2 regions of the Actinopolymorpha sp. B17G11 genome follow, and region 1 is predicted to be linked to the other one. Evidence: riboswitches for the same ligand, from Rfam matches in the RefSeq annotation. Region 1 holds a riboswitch; the other holds the start of a gene.
What was found. A riboswitch is a leader RNA that binds a small molecule or an ion and turns the genes downstream of it on or off. The one in region 1 is predicted to bind cyclic di-AMP.

Region 2: it holds a riboswitch for cyclic di-AMP, as region 1 does, so the genes downstream of both, ABN028_RS30660 (transglycosylase family protein) here and ABN028_RS17290 (transglycosylase family protein) in region 1, are expected to answer to the same signal.

What each region holds. Positions count from the first base shown of each region.
Region 1 is NZ_JBEFTW010000015.1:125,557-133,364, reverse strand. Features, by position in the region: gene ABN028_RS17310 (carbohydrate ABC transporter permease) at 1-199, opposite strand, end outside; gene ABN028_RS17305 (carbohydrate ABC transporter permease) at 204-1,085, opposite strand; gene ABN028_RS17300 (ABC transporter substrate-binding protein) at 1,124-2,419, opposite strand; gene ABN028_RS17295 (LacI family DNA-binding transcriptional regulator) at 2,416-3,528, opposite strand; gene ABN028_RS17290 (transglycosylase family protein) at 3,798-4,526, opposite strand; cyclic di-AMP (ydaO/yuaA leader) riboswitch at 4,531-4,694, opposite strand; gene ABN028_RS17285 (phosphatase domain-containing protein) at 4,857-5,402, opposite strand; gene ABN028_RS17280 (metallophosphoesterase family protein) at 5,551-6,726, shown strand; gene ABN028_RS17275 (ATP-binding protein) at 6,788-7,808, shown strand, end outside.
Region 2 is NZ_JBEFTW010000043.1:45,348-53,155, reverse strand. Features, by position in the region: gene ABN028_RS30675 (beta-galactosidase) at 1-327, opposite strand, end outside; gene ABN028_RS30670 (TetR/AcrR family transcriptional regulator) at 584-1,156, shown strand; gene ABN028_RS30665 (HdeD family acid-resistance protein) at 1,209-1,760, opposite strand; gene ABN028_RS30660 (transglycosylase family protein) at 2,422-3,639, opposite strand; cyclic di-AMP (ydaO/yuaA leader) riboswitch at 3,647-3,808, opposite strand; gene ABN028_RS30655 (hypothetical protein) at 4,627-5,091, shown strand; gene ABN028_RS30650 (tautomerase family protein) at 5,198-5,401, opposite strand; gene ABN028_RS30645 (GuaB1 family IMP dehydrogenase-related protein) at 5,641-7,077, shown strand; gene ABN028_RS30640 (CBS domain-containing protein) at 7,387-7,808, opposite strand, start outside.

The DNA of each region.
Region 1 (7,808 bases):
ACGCGCCCGCGGGAGAGGTGTCGGGCTCGTCCTGCAGACTGCCGATCAGCATGTAGTAGAAGGGAAACAGGAATACGAACGCCCCGACCAGCAGGAGGACGAACCGCAGCACCGCTGGCCGGCGGGACCTCGTGCGACGGTCCCGCATGGCACTGGCCGTACGATGCCGACCGGGCGTCAAGGTGTCCTTGACGGTCATGCTCTCACCTCTCGTCCAGCAGCCGGCGCTGCAGCAGCGCGACGAGCAGGACGGCGACGACGAGGATGACGCCGATCGCCGAGGCGATGTCAGGATTGCCCTGTTCGATGCCGCGCTGGTACATCAGCAGCACCGGTGAGGCCGAGGCTCCGTCGGGTCCGCCGCCCCCGGTGAGGAGGTACGGCTCGGTGAAGAGGTTCGCCCCGGTGATGGTCGCCAGCAGCACCACCAGCGTCGTGGCCGGCCGAACTCCCGGCACCGTCACCGCCCAGAACGACCGCCACCGACCCGCACCGTCGACTGCGGCCGATTCGTACAACTCGGTCGGCACGTTCTGCAGGGCCGCGAGGTAGAGAAGAATGAAGAAGCCGAGCCCCTTCCACGTGACGTACAACGCGATCGTCGGCATCGCCAACCGTTCGTTGACGAGCCACGACGGGTCGGGTGCGAGCGGGCCGAGCACCTTGTTGACCAGCCCGCCGGAATTGAACAGGAACAGCCACACGCCGACCACGGCGACGCTCGCGGTGATGTAGGGGACGTAGTAGCTCACCCGGAAGAACGCCCGCAACCGCATGCTGGCGTTGAGCGCGGTCGCCAGCACCAGCGAGAGCGCCGCCGTGAGCGGGACGTTGATCACCAGGAAGACCCCGACGTTCCGGAACGACCGCCACACCGCCGGATCGCCCAGCACCGTGGCGTAGTTGGCCAACCCGACGAACGGCCGCTCCACGATCGCACCGGGTGCGGCGAAGAAGTAGTCGTGGAACGACATGTAGACCGCGAAGCCCAGCGGGTAGGCGAAGACCGCCGCGAGGAACACGACGTAGGGCGCGACGAACACCGCCCCCAACGACGCTCGCCCACTGGGCTTACCGATCATCATGACGGCCCGATCCTGTCCGACCCTGCCCCGGTCCTGAATCAGGACTGGCCGGCGAGGCCGTCGATCTTCGTTGCCACCTGGTCGAGTTCGGCGTCCACCGGCTGCTTGCCGAAGATCACCGAACGCGAGTACGCGTCGCGGAACGCCTGCCAGATCTCGATGGAGTTCGCGACGTTGGGCACCTCGACCGTGCGGTCGGCCTGTGCGGCGAAGGTGGCGTACTCCTCGTGCGCGGCGAAGTAGTCCGGGTACACCTCCGAGAGGTCCGAACGCATCGGCATCTGCCCCGTCATCTCGAGCAGCTTGCCGTCCTGTTCCTCCGCTGTGGCGAACTTCAGCAGGTCCCAGGCGGTGCCGCGGTTCTTGCAGGCGGAGTACATCGCGACGTTCTTCGCGTCGGCGAACGTGTAGGTGTCCTCGGGCGAGGTGCCCCCGGAGGTCGGCACCGGGGCGACGCCCCAGTCGATCGAGTCCTTGTACGACGCGATCGCCCACGGCCCGACGATCGCCATCGCCGCCTTGCCCTCGCCGAACGAGTCGCCGTTGTAGGTCTCCTGCGAGGCGAGCTTCTCGTCGTAGAGGCTCTTCCAGAAGGCCGCGACCTGTTTGCCCTCGTCGGAGGCGAACGTCGCCTCGCCGTCCTCGACCAACTGCTCGCCTCCGGTCTCGGCCGCGAACAGCGGGTAGAAGTCGAACCAGGGTTGGAAGAACTCCGCCGTCGGTGAGGGCCAGATGGCGTAGTCGGCCGCGCCGCTCTTCACAATGGTCCTGGCGGTCTGGAGGAACTCGTCGTAGGTCTGGAGCGGCGGGTCGTCGGCGTCGATCCCGGCCTTGGCGAAGATCTCCTTGTTGTAGAAGATCATCACGGGGTTGGACTTCCAGGGCAGCTGGTAGTACTTGCCGTCGGGGGAGCGGTACTGCTCGGCACGGTCGCCGGTGCGCTCCTCGATGTAGTCCGTCGCCCCGTCGAAGTCGTCGAGCGGCACCAGGCCGCCCTGCTTCTGGAACTGCGGCACGGCGGCGGGCGCGGTGTTGAAGATCAGGCAGGGTGCGTTGCCCGCGGTGATCGCGGCACCGATCACTTCTTCCGAGCTCTTGCCCTCCGGGATCTGCTGCGCGGTGACCTTCTCCTTCGGATGGGCGGAGTTCCAGGCCGCAACCATCTGCTTGCCCCAGGCGACTTCCTGTTCGTTGTTGGAGTACCAGACCTTTATCGGTCCGCGGGCGGTGGCCGCGTCCGAGTTCGTCGTGTCGCCGCCACCGCAGGCGGTGGCCGCCAGCAGGGTCGCGGCGAGCGCTGCGGCGGATGTCGTGGCGAGGGTGGTGCGCTTCATGAGTCCTCCGGAGTAGAGCTGTGCTCCGCTGGTGGATTCCCCGTTGATGGTCTGCCCGTTGATCGGCTGCCCGTTGATGGTCTGCCTGCTGATCGGCACTGTGCGGTCGAGTTCCGTACGACGAGTTCGGCCGGGTCGAGCGCGACGTCGCTCGCGGGCTCGCCGTCGACGAGGGCGAGCAGGGTGCGGGCCGCGACCTGGCCCCAGCCGAAGACGTCCGTACGTACGGTCGTGAGGGACGGGTGGATGTGGGCGGACAACTCGGTGTCGTCGTAGCCCGTGACCGACAGGTCGTCCGGCACGGTGCGGCCGAGGCCCTGGGCCGCGCTGATGCCGGCGATGGCCATCAGGTCGTTGGCGTACACGATCGCCGTAGGTGGGTCTGGGAGTTCCAGCAGGCGGCGGGTGGCGGCGGTACCGCCGGCGGCGGTGAAGTCGCCGACCTCGATCGGAGCCTCCGGCAGACCGTGGGTCTCGAGCGCGTCGACGAACGCCTGCCGGCGTCCGTGCCCATGCAGGAAGTCATCCGGACCGGCGACGTGCGCGATCCTGGTGTGACCGAGCCCGGCGAGGTGGTCGACCACCGCGGTGATGCCCGGCCGGTCGTCGAGACACACTGCTGGAAACGAGGACGGGGTGTCCGGGCGGTTGAGCGTCACGGCGGGCAGACCGAGGTCCTCCACCAGCGCGATCCGCGGATCACCCCGACGGAGGTCGATGAGGAACACGCCGTCCACCCGGGCGTCCTGCGCGAGGCGCCGGTAGCCCTCCTCCTCCGGTGGGCCGGCACCGACCACCTGCAGGACGAGCGCCTGGCCCTGACCGGCGAGCACCGTCTCGACGCCGGCGATGAACGCGGGGAAGAACGGGTCGGACCCGAGAAGTGCCGGCTCCCGTGCGATGACCAACCCCAGAGCGAACGCCCGGGAGACCGAGAGCGACCGCGCCCGCTGGCTCGGCCGCCACCCCAGCGCGTCAGCTGCTTCGAGAATACGTACGCGGGTGGCTTCGGCGACGCCGGGCCGGTCGTTGAGAGCGAACGACACGGCCCCCTTGGAGACGCCGGCACGGCGCGCCACGTCCGCGATCGTGGGGCGCCGCTTGGCCATCACACATCCCGAGGTGAGGATCCGGACATCTGTCGTTCACTGAACCGGTTCAGATCTAAACCGGTTCAGGAACCAGTTGTCAAGGGCGTGCGTCTGTCGTCGGCGAAGGGTCAGTTGTCGAGGGGGAGCTGGCTGCTGGCCGGCCGGGGTGGACCTCGACCGACCTGTGCCCGTCCCGGGGCCGGGAACCTTGGCCAGGAAAGGCGAGCGCCCCACCTGCGGGGGGACAGGCGGGGCGCTCGGTCTGTGGGGCCGCTAGCGGCGCCGGATCAACGCAGCCGAACCTTCTCCTCGGGGAAGATGAGGTCCGGGTCGCCGCTCGAGAGGGAGTCCCGGTTGAGCGACCACAGCGACGGCCATCCGCCGTCGACGTCGTGGGAGATCGCGATGTCCCAGAGCGTGTCGCCGGTACGGATCGTGTAGGTCTCCCGCTCGGAAGGCTTGGTCGCGGTCGTGCCCTCCGAGACCGCGGTGCGCTCCCCGCTGCGGGTTGTCCGGTCAGCCGCCTCGTCGCGAGCGGCATCCTGGTCAGCGGAGTCGTCGCTGGTGGTGTCCTGGCTGGCGGTGTCCTCGCTGGTGTCCGTCGAGGTGGTCGAGTCGCCGGCCTTGTCGCTCTCATCGAGACCGAGTTCGGCCGAGCAGGCGGGCCAGGCGTTCCACCCCTGAACGTCCAGCACCTTCTCCGCGATCTCGATCTGCTCCGCCTTGGTGGCGAGGTCCGCACGTTCGGCGTAGGTCGTACCGCCGAACTCCTCCCAGGTCGTCTGGGCGAACTGCAGGCCGCCGTAGTAGCCGTTGCCGGTGTTGATCTGCCAGTCACCGCTGCTCTCGCACTGAGCGAGACGATCCCAGGTGTCGGTCGTCGCGGCCTGAGCCAGGCCGGTGAATCCGACGACGGGCACGGCGGCCGCCACACCGGTGAGCGCGGCGGTCTTCGTCACCTTCTTTGCGGTCCTGCTGGGTCGGCTCGCGCCGCGATGTCGTGCGTTCTTGGGCATGCTGGAGTGCTCCCTCTCGTCGCCTGCGGAGTGAGCTGTCGGGTTCGGGCGAGAGGAATGCCCGGCCGCACGAAAGCGGCTTCACCCCAAGGACCCTCGTAGCCTGCGCGGGTCCGTCGTTGGTTCCTCCGACTCCGCCCTCTCGATGGAAATCGGCCTTACGACACCGCTGGGCGGAGCTCGGCGAAGCGGGTCGTAATCGCGCCTGGCGCGGCGCGACCGGACAGACTCTAACGGTGTGGCCAATTCGTTAACAATCACCGATCGCGGACTATTGGCGCGGTCATTACCACCGAAACCCATGGAAAATCGGGCGATCCGGGCTGTGCGTCAGGTTCGTCCGTCGCCCTCCTGGGCCTCACGCAAAGTCCGTTTCGCACCGTTGTCATCCGTTCCGTCGACAAATGCCCAGCTCGCCTGGAAGACGGAGAATCCTGCGGCCTTCACCGCGGCGCACACCTCCGGGTCGTCGTCGACGACGACAGCCACGGGAGCGGCCGCGGCGAGCCGGCGGACCACTCCGAGCTTGACCTGTCGGGCCGGGCGGCGGTCCCCGTCACGGCGCAGGTGGAGGGGCCCCGACGGTGCGTCGTGCCTGGCCAGCCACCGTTCGGTCGTATGCCGGAGCCGTTCGGGACGGCCGGACAGGTAGACCACCTCGTGCTCGGAGGCGAGCCTCCGGGCGACGGCAAGACCCTCGGCGAACGGCGGGTCGCCGGCCGCGGCAGCGAAGAACGCGTCCCAGTCTTTCGGCCGTCGTTCCACATGCCGTAGCCGATGTCGGACATCGGCCAGGACACCGTCGATGTCGACGACGGCGTACGCACGTCCGGAGGCGGGAGGCACGTCCGGCGGAGTGGGCTGCTGGTCCGGCATGCGGAGAAGCCTTCCAGGTCGGCCAGCCGCTTCGTACCCGCGCTGACCCCTTGGGCTGGCGCTCGGGAGTTCGGAGCCGCTCGTGCCGCCGGTTGCGGGCGTGGCGGCGCGCGCATCGTCGGCGGTCCCCGCTAGCGTGCGGTACATCATGGCGATCACCTCTGCGATGACTCGTCCCGGCCCGCAGGGCACGCCTGTCACCTTCGTGCACACCAGCGACTGGCAGCTCGGCATGATGCGGCGGTTTCTCGGTCCCGAGGCCGGCGCGCGCTACAGCCAGGCCCGCATCGACGCCATCGAGCGGATCGGTGCCGTGGCGCGCGAGCACAAGGCCGCATTCGTGGTGGTGGCCGGTGACGTCTTCGACGCCAACCAGGTCGACCGGCAGGTGGTCTCGCGCGCCTGTGACGCCCTTCGCGCCATCGCGTGTCCGGTGCTGATGGTGCCGGGCAACCATGACTCCCTCGAGCCCGGCACGGTCTGGTCCAGCCCGATGCTGGCGGCGCACCTTCCCAGCCAGGTCGAGATCCTCACCGACTCCACACCCCGCCGGCCGGTCGCCGGTGTCGAGGTGGTCGGTGTTCCCTGGCGTACGCGCCGGTCGGTGAGCGATCCGCTGGGCGCGGTGGAGGGGTGGGCGGAGGTTCCGGACGCCGGCGCCGTGCGGATTCTCGTCGGTCACGGCCAGGTCGAGTCGCTCGCGGCCAGCTCGGGTGACCCGGCCCTGATCCGGCTGGAACCGCTGCAGCAGGCGATCGAGGAGAGTCGGCTGCACTACGTCGCGCTCGGGGACCGGCACTCGCTCACGTCGGTCGGGGAGACGGGGCGGATCTGGTACTCCGGCACCCCGGAGCCGACCCGGCCGGAAGAGGAACGGCCAGGCGAGGTCCTCGTGGTCGAGGTCGGTCCTCGCGACGCGTGCACCGTCACGCCCGTGTCAGTCGGCACCTGGCGGCTTCGGTCCCACGTGGTGGACGTCGACGTCGACGACGGTCTCGACGAGCTCGCCGCGTGGCTGGGAGCACAGCCGGACAAGTCCCGCACCGTCGTACGCCTTGGTGTCCAGGGCAGCCTGACGGTCGGCGGTCTCACCAGGTTGGAGATGCTGCTCGAGGCGCAGGAGGAGGTCTACGCTGCCATCCAGCGCTGGAACCGGCACTGGGCGGTGACGGTTCTCCCCGACGACGGCGACCTGGACGAGCTACCGGTGACGGGCCCCGCGCGGGCGGCCCTGGAGGAGCTTCGGATCGCGACAGGTGGCGGGGACACCCAGGCGGCCGACGCGCTCGCGTTGCTCCACCGGCTCGCGGGTGGTGTCGCATGAGCCACGGCTCTGGGCGGACGCATCGGCCCGCACGGGCAGGACGCACGACAGGAGGCGCCGGGTGAGACTGCACCGGATCTCGTTGCGGCACTTCCGGGGCGTCACCGAACGCGAGCTCGCCTTCGACACCTCCGGGGTCACGGTCATCGTGGGCGACAACGAGACCGGGAAGTCGAGCCTGCTGGAAGCGCTCGCGTTGCTGTTCGAGCTGCCGGACGATTCGAAGGCGGCGAAGGTACGCGCCGTGCAGCCGGTGGGGCGGGACGTCGGCACTGAGGTCGCCGCCGAGGTCAGCTTCGGCGATGTCCGCCTGCACTATCGCAAACAATGGTTCCGGCAACGCGCGACCGAGCTCAGGGTCGAGCCGGACGACCGGGCGTTGACCGGTCGGGAGGCCCACGACGAGGCGGCCCGGTTGTTCGGCGAGCACGTCGACCGGACGCTCTGGGCCGCACTGTCCGTCGGGCAGGAGGACAGCCTCGCCGTTCCGGTCGCCGGTTGGGTCACGGCCGTGCTCACCGCGTTGGACGACGTGGCCGGAGGCGAGGTCGACCACGGCGCCGCGGTCCCTCTGGTCGGTGCCGTCGAGGCAGAGTTCCTGCGCTACTTCACCCCGACCGGCCGCCCGACCGGCGAATACGCCCACGTGCTCGACGACCGCGACAGGGCTCGCGTGGCGGTGGCGGACGCGGAAGCAAAGCTCGGCGAGGTCGAGCAGGACGTGGAACGGGCCGAGCGTCTCGGCCGCGACCGGGAGGTCCTCGCGTCTCGGCTGACCGAGCAGGCGGCACGGGTCGGCGAGCTCGAGTCCCGCCGGCATTCCGCCTCGGAGCTGATCGGACGGGTCGAACGGCTGCGCCGGGACGCCGATCTCGCGAGGGAGCGTCGTATCGCGGCCCGTGGCGAGCTGTCGCGCCGTCACCAGCTCCGTCACGACGCGGCGAAGCGCGAGGAGACTGCGGCGGCAGCCGTGGAGGTCGCCCGCCAGGCCGGCGGTGTCCTGCGTACGGCCGAGAACGAGCTCGACCAGCGGACCGCGGCGTTGCGCACGGCCCGGGAGGACCTGGCGAACCGCCGCGCGA
Region 2 (7,808 bases), on a different contig from region 1:
GAGGCCGGGGAAGCCGCCGATCGCACAGCTCGGGCTGATGGTCGAACGCACCGGTGTGCCGTCGCGGCGTTCGAATCGCGCGTGCGCCAGCGAACGGAACGCCCACTCCGGTGCCGACGTCATCATCTCCGCGACGATGGTCCTGATGCCGTTGTCGGCCGCGAGGTCGAGTTGGCGGTCGTAGTCGGCCCAGTCGAACTCTCCGGGCGCGATCTCGACGGCCGACCACAGGAACCAGTGCCGGAAGGCGTTGTGGCCGTCCTCGGCCGCTGTCTGGTAGTCCCGTGTCCAGTCCTCGCGAGGTGGGTTCGACTTGCGGAAATACACCGCACCATAAGGAAATGCAGGCAGGTTGCCGGCTGGCACTACGACCGCCCCTCCATCGTGACGTCGGGTCGTCCGGGCCGAGGAGCGCTGGACGGACGACGGACCGAACGTCTCAACCAACTCGAAAGTTTCGCTATTCGGAATTACTACTCTGCTGTACGAGAAGATAACGAGCGGCCTTCCAGCGCCGCAAGGCGTTGGGCGGAACAGGCCGAGCGAACCTGGACACGGTGACCGGTTGGATAGGCTGCTCGCCATGTCTCGGCCCGAGCGTGCCGACGCCGCGCGCAACCGCCAGCGGGTACTCGACGCGGCAGCCGAACTCTTCGCCGCTAGGGGAGCCCGCAACGTCACCATGGGAGATGTCGCGTCCGCGGCAGGTGTGGGTCGCGGCACCCTCTACCGCCGCTATCCCGACATCGCCTCGATCGCACGCGCCCTCCTCGACGAACACGAACGCAGTCTGCAGGAGCAGCTGCTCCGCGGTGATCCACCACTCGGCCCGGGGGCGCCGCCGGCCGAGCGGCTCGCCGCCTTCTATGCCGCGATGGTCGAGCTGCTCGAGAGCCACATCCATCTCGCGCTCGGTGCAGAGGTCGGGGAGGCGCGGTTCGCGACAGGTGCCTACGGCTTCTGGCGGGTTCATGTGCGGACCCTGCTCAAGGACGCGCAGGTACCCGATCCCGCCCCGCTCGTCGACAGTCTGCTTGCCCCGCTCGCTCCCGACGTCTACTCCTACCAACGTCATGAACGCCGGATTTCGGCGAGGCGGATCCGTACTGGTCTCGAACGTCTTGCCCACCAGATGCTCGGCGCGGACCGAGCCTAAGGGCGCGCCCAAGCCATCCTTGGGCGCGCCCCAGCCGCAGGCCTGACGCTGGTCAGTGCGCGGCAGCAGCCTCGCGCCGCCGTCCTTTCGCGCCGCGCCCGGCCGATCTCGCCATGACGGCCATGGCGAGTGTGAGCGCCCCGAACACCAGCAGCCAGATCCCCAGAATCGCCGTGAGAACGCCCAGCGAGGTTCCGCCGATCGCAAGGGTGATGATGCCCACGACGACGGCCAGGCACCCTGCGAGCGTCGGAAGGCCCATGGACCGAGGCCCACGGTCCGGACCGAAGAGCGTCGCCAGCACGGCGAGTGCTCCAGCGGCGAACCAGAACACCCCGAACAACGTGGCCAGGGTGGCGACCGAAGCCCCGCCATCGCGCAACGCGAGAACGCCGACGATGAGCGCGAAGGTCCCGAGGAATCCCATCACGACCGGTCCGGCACGGTCCGATTCCCCGGCTGCCGCCCGTGCGAAGCAGAAGACGCCGTACACCAGGACCTGGATCGCGAAGAGGACAGCCGCGGCGGTGAGGGAGATGCCCGGCCATGCCAGCGCGATGATGCCCACGATCAGACTGACGCACCCGAGTGCGAAGAGCGGCATCCACGAGCGCATCTTCGCGAGAGCGCCGGCCTTCCCTTCTCCGCGCTCGCCCGCCGGCCGTTCGGTCCTCCGCTCGGTGCGCTCGGCCGGCCGTTCGGTCGTCCGGCCATACGAACGCTCCGACGTCTCCTCCGAAGGCTTTGCCTGGGCTGGTACTCCCGGAGCCTGGGCAGTTTCGGTCTCCCGTGTCCCAGGTGCTTGATCCCTTCTGGGATCATGCGGATCCGTTGTCATTGCTCTCGCCCCTTCGCCCCCTTTGTGCGGAGTCGAAATCGGCGGTGAGGGGTCTGGCTGAGTTTCCTGTCCGGTGGTCAGCGAGATCTCCCGCCAGCACCATCCACAAAGGGGATCTCTCGGGTCGCCACGCCCTTGTGGAAGTCGAGCGTCTGCGACGCAATTGTCCTTGCTGCGTTGGACTTCTGGTGTTGTCGGTGACGACGAACGGGCGGGCGCCGACGTCAACGGAGAATCTCACGTGAAGTCTTCGCCGGAAACCTGCGCCTCCGTCATTCCAAGCGCCACGTTACGCAGCAGTTCGGCAAGTTTCGAGTGCCGTCTGGCAGAAATTCGTGGTCTGATGACCCGAGCGACACCGACATAAGGCCTCATGCGGAATTCCTCCCCCGTGAGGCGAATTGCCACGGGGGAGGAACTCCTCGACTCAGGGGCGCAGGCCCTTGCTCTCGAGCCAGGCGTACGGGTCGATCGCGGTGTTCAGACCGCCCCCGTTGGGCCGGACCTCGAGGTGCAGGTGCGGGCCAGTCGCGTTGCCGGTGGCGCCGACGTAACCGATCACGGTCCCGGCGCCGACCTCGCCCGAGGTCCGTGCCAGGCGGGACATGTGCGCGTAAAGGGTGACGGTGCCGTCGGCGTGCCGGACCTTGATCCGGTTGCCGTAGGCGCCGTCCCATCCCGCGCTGACGATCCGACCTGCTCCGACGGCGCGGATCGGCGAACCACTGCTGGCGCCGAAGTCGAGCCCGTGGTGCGATGACGACCAGTTGCTCCCGCTCTGCCCGAACCGCGCGGTCAGGCGGTACGACGTGAGTGGCAGGACCCAACCCTTGGCTGCTGGCTTCGCGGCCTGCTGGTCCGACGACCGGTCAGAGGACCGCGACGACCGTTGGGCGCCCGCGTCGCGCGCCGAGCTCTTCTTGCTGGGAGCGCGACCGTTCGCCGGGCTGGCCTTGCCCACGAGACGCAGCCGGGCGTCGGGGAGGATCAGGTCCGGGTTCGATCCGATCACACCACGGTTGATCTTCCACAGCGCACTCCAGCCGCCCGGCACCCGGTTCGCCCGGGCGATGCCGGAGAGGGTGTCGCCCGGCCGGACCACATAGGTGCCCGCTGCCGGCTTGCGCGCCGGTGCCGACTTCGGCGCCGACCGAGCGGCGCGGGCGGACCTGGCGGCGCGCGCGCTCGCGCCGTCCCGGGCTCGCTGCTGTTTGGTGGTCTTGGTGCTGGAGGGACTCCCCGCGCTCCCTGCCTTGTCGCCCTCGTCGAGGCCGAGCTTGCGGGAGCAGGCGGGCCAGGCGTTCCAGCCCTGGACGTCGAGAACCTTCTCGGCGATGGCAATCTGTTCGGCCCTGGTCGCGAGGTCTGCGCGGGACGCATATTTCGTGCCGCCGAACTCACGCCAGGTGGGACCGGCGAACTGCAGGCCGCCGTAATAGCCGTTGCCGGTGTTGATGCTCCAGTCGCCGCTACTCTCGCACTGCGCGAGGCGATTCCAGGTGTCGGCCGTGGCGGCGTGCGCAGGTGCCGCGAAACCGACCATGGGTACCGCCGCGGCGACGCCGGTGAGTGCGGCTGTCCTGGTGACTTTCTTCGCCACTTTTCGGCGCCGGGTGGTGCCGCGGTGTTTTGCCTTATAGGGCATGCAGGATCCGTTCCCTCTCGTCGCCCGCGGAGTTAGCTGTCGGGTTCGGGCGAGAGGAATGCCCGGCCTGCCTGTGACGGCGGCTTAACCCCAGAACCCCACCAGCGATGGGGTTCCACTCACGTTGGGTCCTCCGTCTCCGCCCAACCGAGATGGGGACACGACACCACTGGGCGGAGCTCGGCGAAGCGGGTCGTCACGCGCCCGGATAGGCACGATCGATGGTGAGATAGTCCTAACAGAGGATCTTTGTTCCTATCCAGTGACCTCGTCACCATCAGCTACGATCGCGCGTCGTAGTACGCCAGAATTCCGGCCCGCGCGTGTCCGGCATCCCGTGGCGATGATGGCGACGCACGTTAGGCGCATTGCCGCGTACGTTCTGCGAGAAAGACCTTCTTGACCTCAGGCCCGTTGGGGATTGAACGAATACCTCATAGCAAGAAATAGCCCGATTTGTGGCTCCCTACCGACGGCTGACTTCGCGGATTCCGCCGCCTACTATGATCGATAGCGGTGGAACCTGCCATGTGATGCAGATCACATTTGGCCCCGAGGTGGGAGTGGGCGCGCTCGCCAACTTGCCGCTCGTCCTGGCGACCGCAGCCCGCCGGGGTCTCTTCAAGGTGGCACCCGCATCGCCAATCGTTGCCATTTCGTGTTCTTCGGAAGATTTTCTCTCTTACCGGACATGTCACCCGTTTGAAGACCCCTCTGGAAGTCCTTCCGGTCGCGGCGCTCGAAGGATTTGCGGTTTCGGCCAAATCTCTGGTCAACGAGAGGGCAATGGGATTGCTCGCCTGACGTCCAGGCCGCTGGACGCCAGTCGGCGAGGAAGATAATTTCCTCTCGTCCAGTTGGTCGTGCAACCGGTTCACATCCAGGGGGATCTGCCGGCGGGAACGGTGCGGGACCAGCGTGCGTCGCCAGCGGGGCCCGCTTACGGGGGGCGGGCCCCTGCACGGGAGAGCAAAAGGGGGGTTGGCCGTGGCCACGTTCGACGTGTCGGCCGAGTACATGCCGGACGCCAGCGCCTGGGTGATCCGTGTCGACGGTGTGGGAGCGGCGGCCGCGAAGTCATGGGACGAGGTGACCTCCGTCGCCGCCCGCCTGATCGCTGAAGCATCCGGGGGGGATGCTTCAGCGGTCGACATGCGGGTCGACTGGTTGCTCCCGGATGAGGTGGCCGACGCCCTGGACGCCGCGGACACGCATGCCCGCGAGGAGCAGGAAGCGCATCACGAGCGCATGCTGTCGCTGCGTCGGGCCGCCAGGCTCCTGCGTGGCGTCGGGATGCCGGGACGCGACGCCGCTCGCATCCTGGGGATCTCCAAGTCCCGGGTGTTCCAGCTCACGGCCGAAGACGCCGAAGACGCCGAAGACGCGGAAGACGCCGAAGACGCGGAAGACGCCGAAGTGGCCGAAGCCGTCGACACGGCGAAGGGCGCCTGACGTCCGGCGTCGCCGGGGTCCTGATCGCAGCGCCACCTGTCGGCACCTGCCGCAGTGGCACCCATGCCGTGGTCGAACCGGGTGATGGATCGCGTCGTGCGTACCGTCAAGTGCTGTTCCGGCGGAACTCGCTGACGGAGATCCCTCCGACGCCCCAGTTGTCCGTGTCCACCTCGTCGATCACGACGAAGGTCCGCGCCGGATCCTTGTCGAGGACCCGCACGAGCAGGTCGGTCACGCCCTTGATCAACTCGGCCTTCTGCTCGGCGGTGGCGCCGTCGCGGGTGATCCGGACATTGACGTACGGCATGGGGCCTCCTCGAATCGGACTTTCGGTCGGGTTCTCGCCGATGACCCAACCAACCGGGCAGCCGGGACATTCCTGGTCGCGGGACCGGCGTAGGACTGGCAGCATGGTGGACGGGACACCCACGCGGCGGGTTGCGGAGCAGTCGTAGCCTGCAAGTGGTCGAGGACCATGCTGAGGGCGACGGTCACACTCGATTACCTGGGGGCCACCCCAGCCGCCGACGACGCAAGGGGGTGGACATGCGCTTCCTCCATGACCGGGTTCCTGAGCAGGATCTCACGTACTCGGATGTGTTCCTCGTACCCAACCGCTCGGCGGTCGCGTCCCGGCTCGACGTCGACCTGGCGACCGCCGACGGCAGCGGCACGACCCTCCCCATCATCGCCGCGAACATGACCGCCGTTTCCGGCCGCCGGATGGCCGAGACCGTGGCCCGCTGCGGCGGGTTGGCCATCATCCCCCAGGACATCCCGGTCGACGTGGTCGCCGACGTCGTGTCCTGGACCAAGCGACGGCACACCGTCTACGACACGCCCATCACGATGGTCCGCACAGGAACGGTGGGCGAGGCGATCAACCTGCTCCCCAAGCGCGGACACGGCGCGGTCATCGTCGTCGAGGACGGCCGGGCGATCGGTGTCGTGACCGAGGCCGACTGCGAAGGAGTCGACCGGTTCACCCAGCTCGGCGGCATCATGTCGACCGAACTGCTCACCCTGCCGGCCGGCATCGACGCCGAGGACGCGTTCAACCAGCTGCACGATGGCCGGCACCGGCTCGCGCCGGTCGTCGACGCGGACGGACGGATCGTCGGCATCCTCACCCGCCTCCGGGCACTTCGCGCGAGCCTGTACGAACCCGCCACGGATGCGGCCGGCAAGCTCCGGATCGGTGCCGCGCTCGGCATCAACGGCGACGTCGAGACCAAGGCCAAGGCGCTCCTCGACGCCGGTGTGGACGTCCTGGTCGTCGACACCGCGCACGGACATCAGGAACGCACTCTCGACGTCCTCCGGCTCCTTCGCGCCCTCCAGCCGTCCGTGCCGATCGTGGCGGGCAACGTCGCCACCGCCGAAGGTGTCAGCGACCTGGTGGCCGCGGGCGCCGACATCGTGAAGGTCGGCGTCGGCCCCGGCGCCATGTGCACCACCCGGATGAAGACGGCGGTGGGCCGGCCGCAGTTCTCCGCGGTGTACGAATGCGCCACGCGGGCACGTGCGCTCGGCAAGCATGTGTGGGCCGACGGCGGCGTACGCCATCCACGCGACGTGGCGCTCGCACTCGCCGCAGGGGCGGCCAACGTGATGATCGGTTCGTGGTTCGCCGGTACGTACGAGTCGCCGGGCGACGCGCAACGCGACCACGAGGGCCGGCTCTACAAGGAGAGCTTCGGGATGGCGTCGGCCCGCGCGGTGCGGTTCCGTACCGCCGAGGACACGCCGTTCGAACGCGCCCGCAAGGGGTTGTTCGGCGAGGGCATCTCCAGTGCGCGGATGTATCTCGACCCGGAGCATCCGAGCGTGGAGGACCTCCTCGACGCCATCGTGGCCGGGGTCCGCAGCTCATGCACCTACGTCGGGGCGACGAATCTCGAGGAGTTCCACGAACGCGCGGTTGTTGGTGTCCAGAGTGCGGCCGGCTACACCGAGGGGATGCCGCTCGACTCCAGCTGGTGACAGCGACTGGCGACGTCGACTGGCGACGTCGCCGCGCCTGCGCCGAGCGGCGACGCGCCCCGTGTACGCCCGAGTGGAGACGAGGCGAGCGGCGACGCGTTCTCCCGCGATGGCCAATGTCCCGACCGCCTCGGGACCAACGGCCCGTCCGGCACACCCCGTGGTGATGGTGAGGTATTCGGACAGGGAAGCCCTTTGGTGGAAGCGGTTCGGGGAACGGGGGGCGCAAGGTGACTCGAACCGCGGGCGCCGAAGGGCTCCCCTCTTTCTTTGCGCATGCACCCCGAGAATTGCTTTGGCGGTCGACGGTTACGAGCCGATCAGGATCCTGAGGACGTCGCGGATCGAGACCATCCCGACGCAGTTCTCGCCGGATCGGATCGGCATGTGCCGGACCTCGGCGTCGCGCATCAGCCTCGCCACATCGAACGTGGAGTCGGTGGGATTCGCCCACACCGTGTCGAGGCCCACCACGTCCGCCGCCCAGACCTCGTCGGGGTCGCCACCCGCGGCGAGTGCGCGTACGACGTCGCGTTCGGAAATGAGGCCGAGCGGTCTGTCGTCCTCGTCGCTCGTCACGATCAGCGCCCCGATGTGGGCGGCGGTCAGGGTCTCGGCGGCGACCCGCAGCGAGTCGTGGCCGTCGATCGTGGCGACCGGGCTGCTCATGATGCGTTCGACCGGGTCATGCGGGCCGGCGGGCCGGGTCCTCGCCGCCGGTGCCGCCTGCT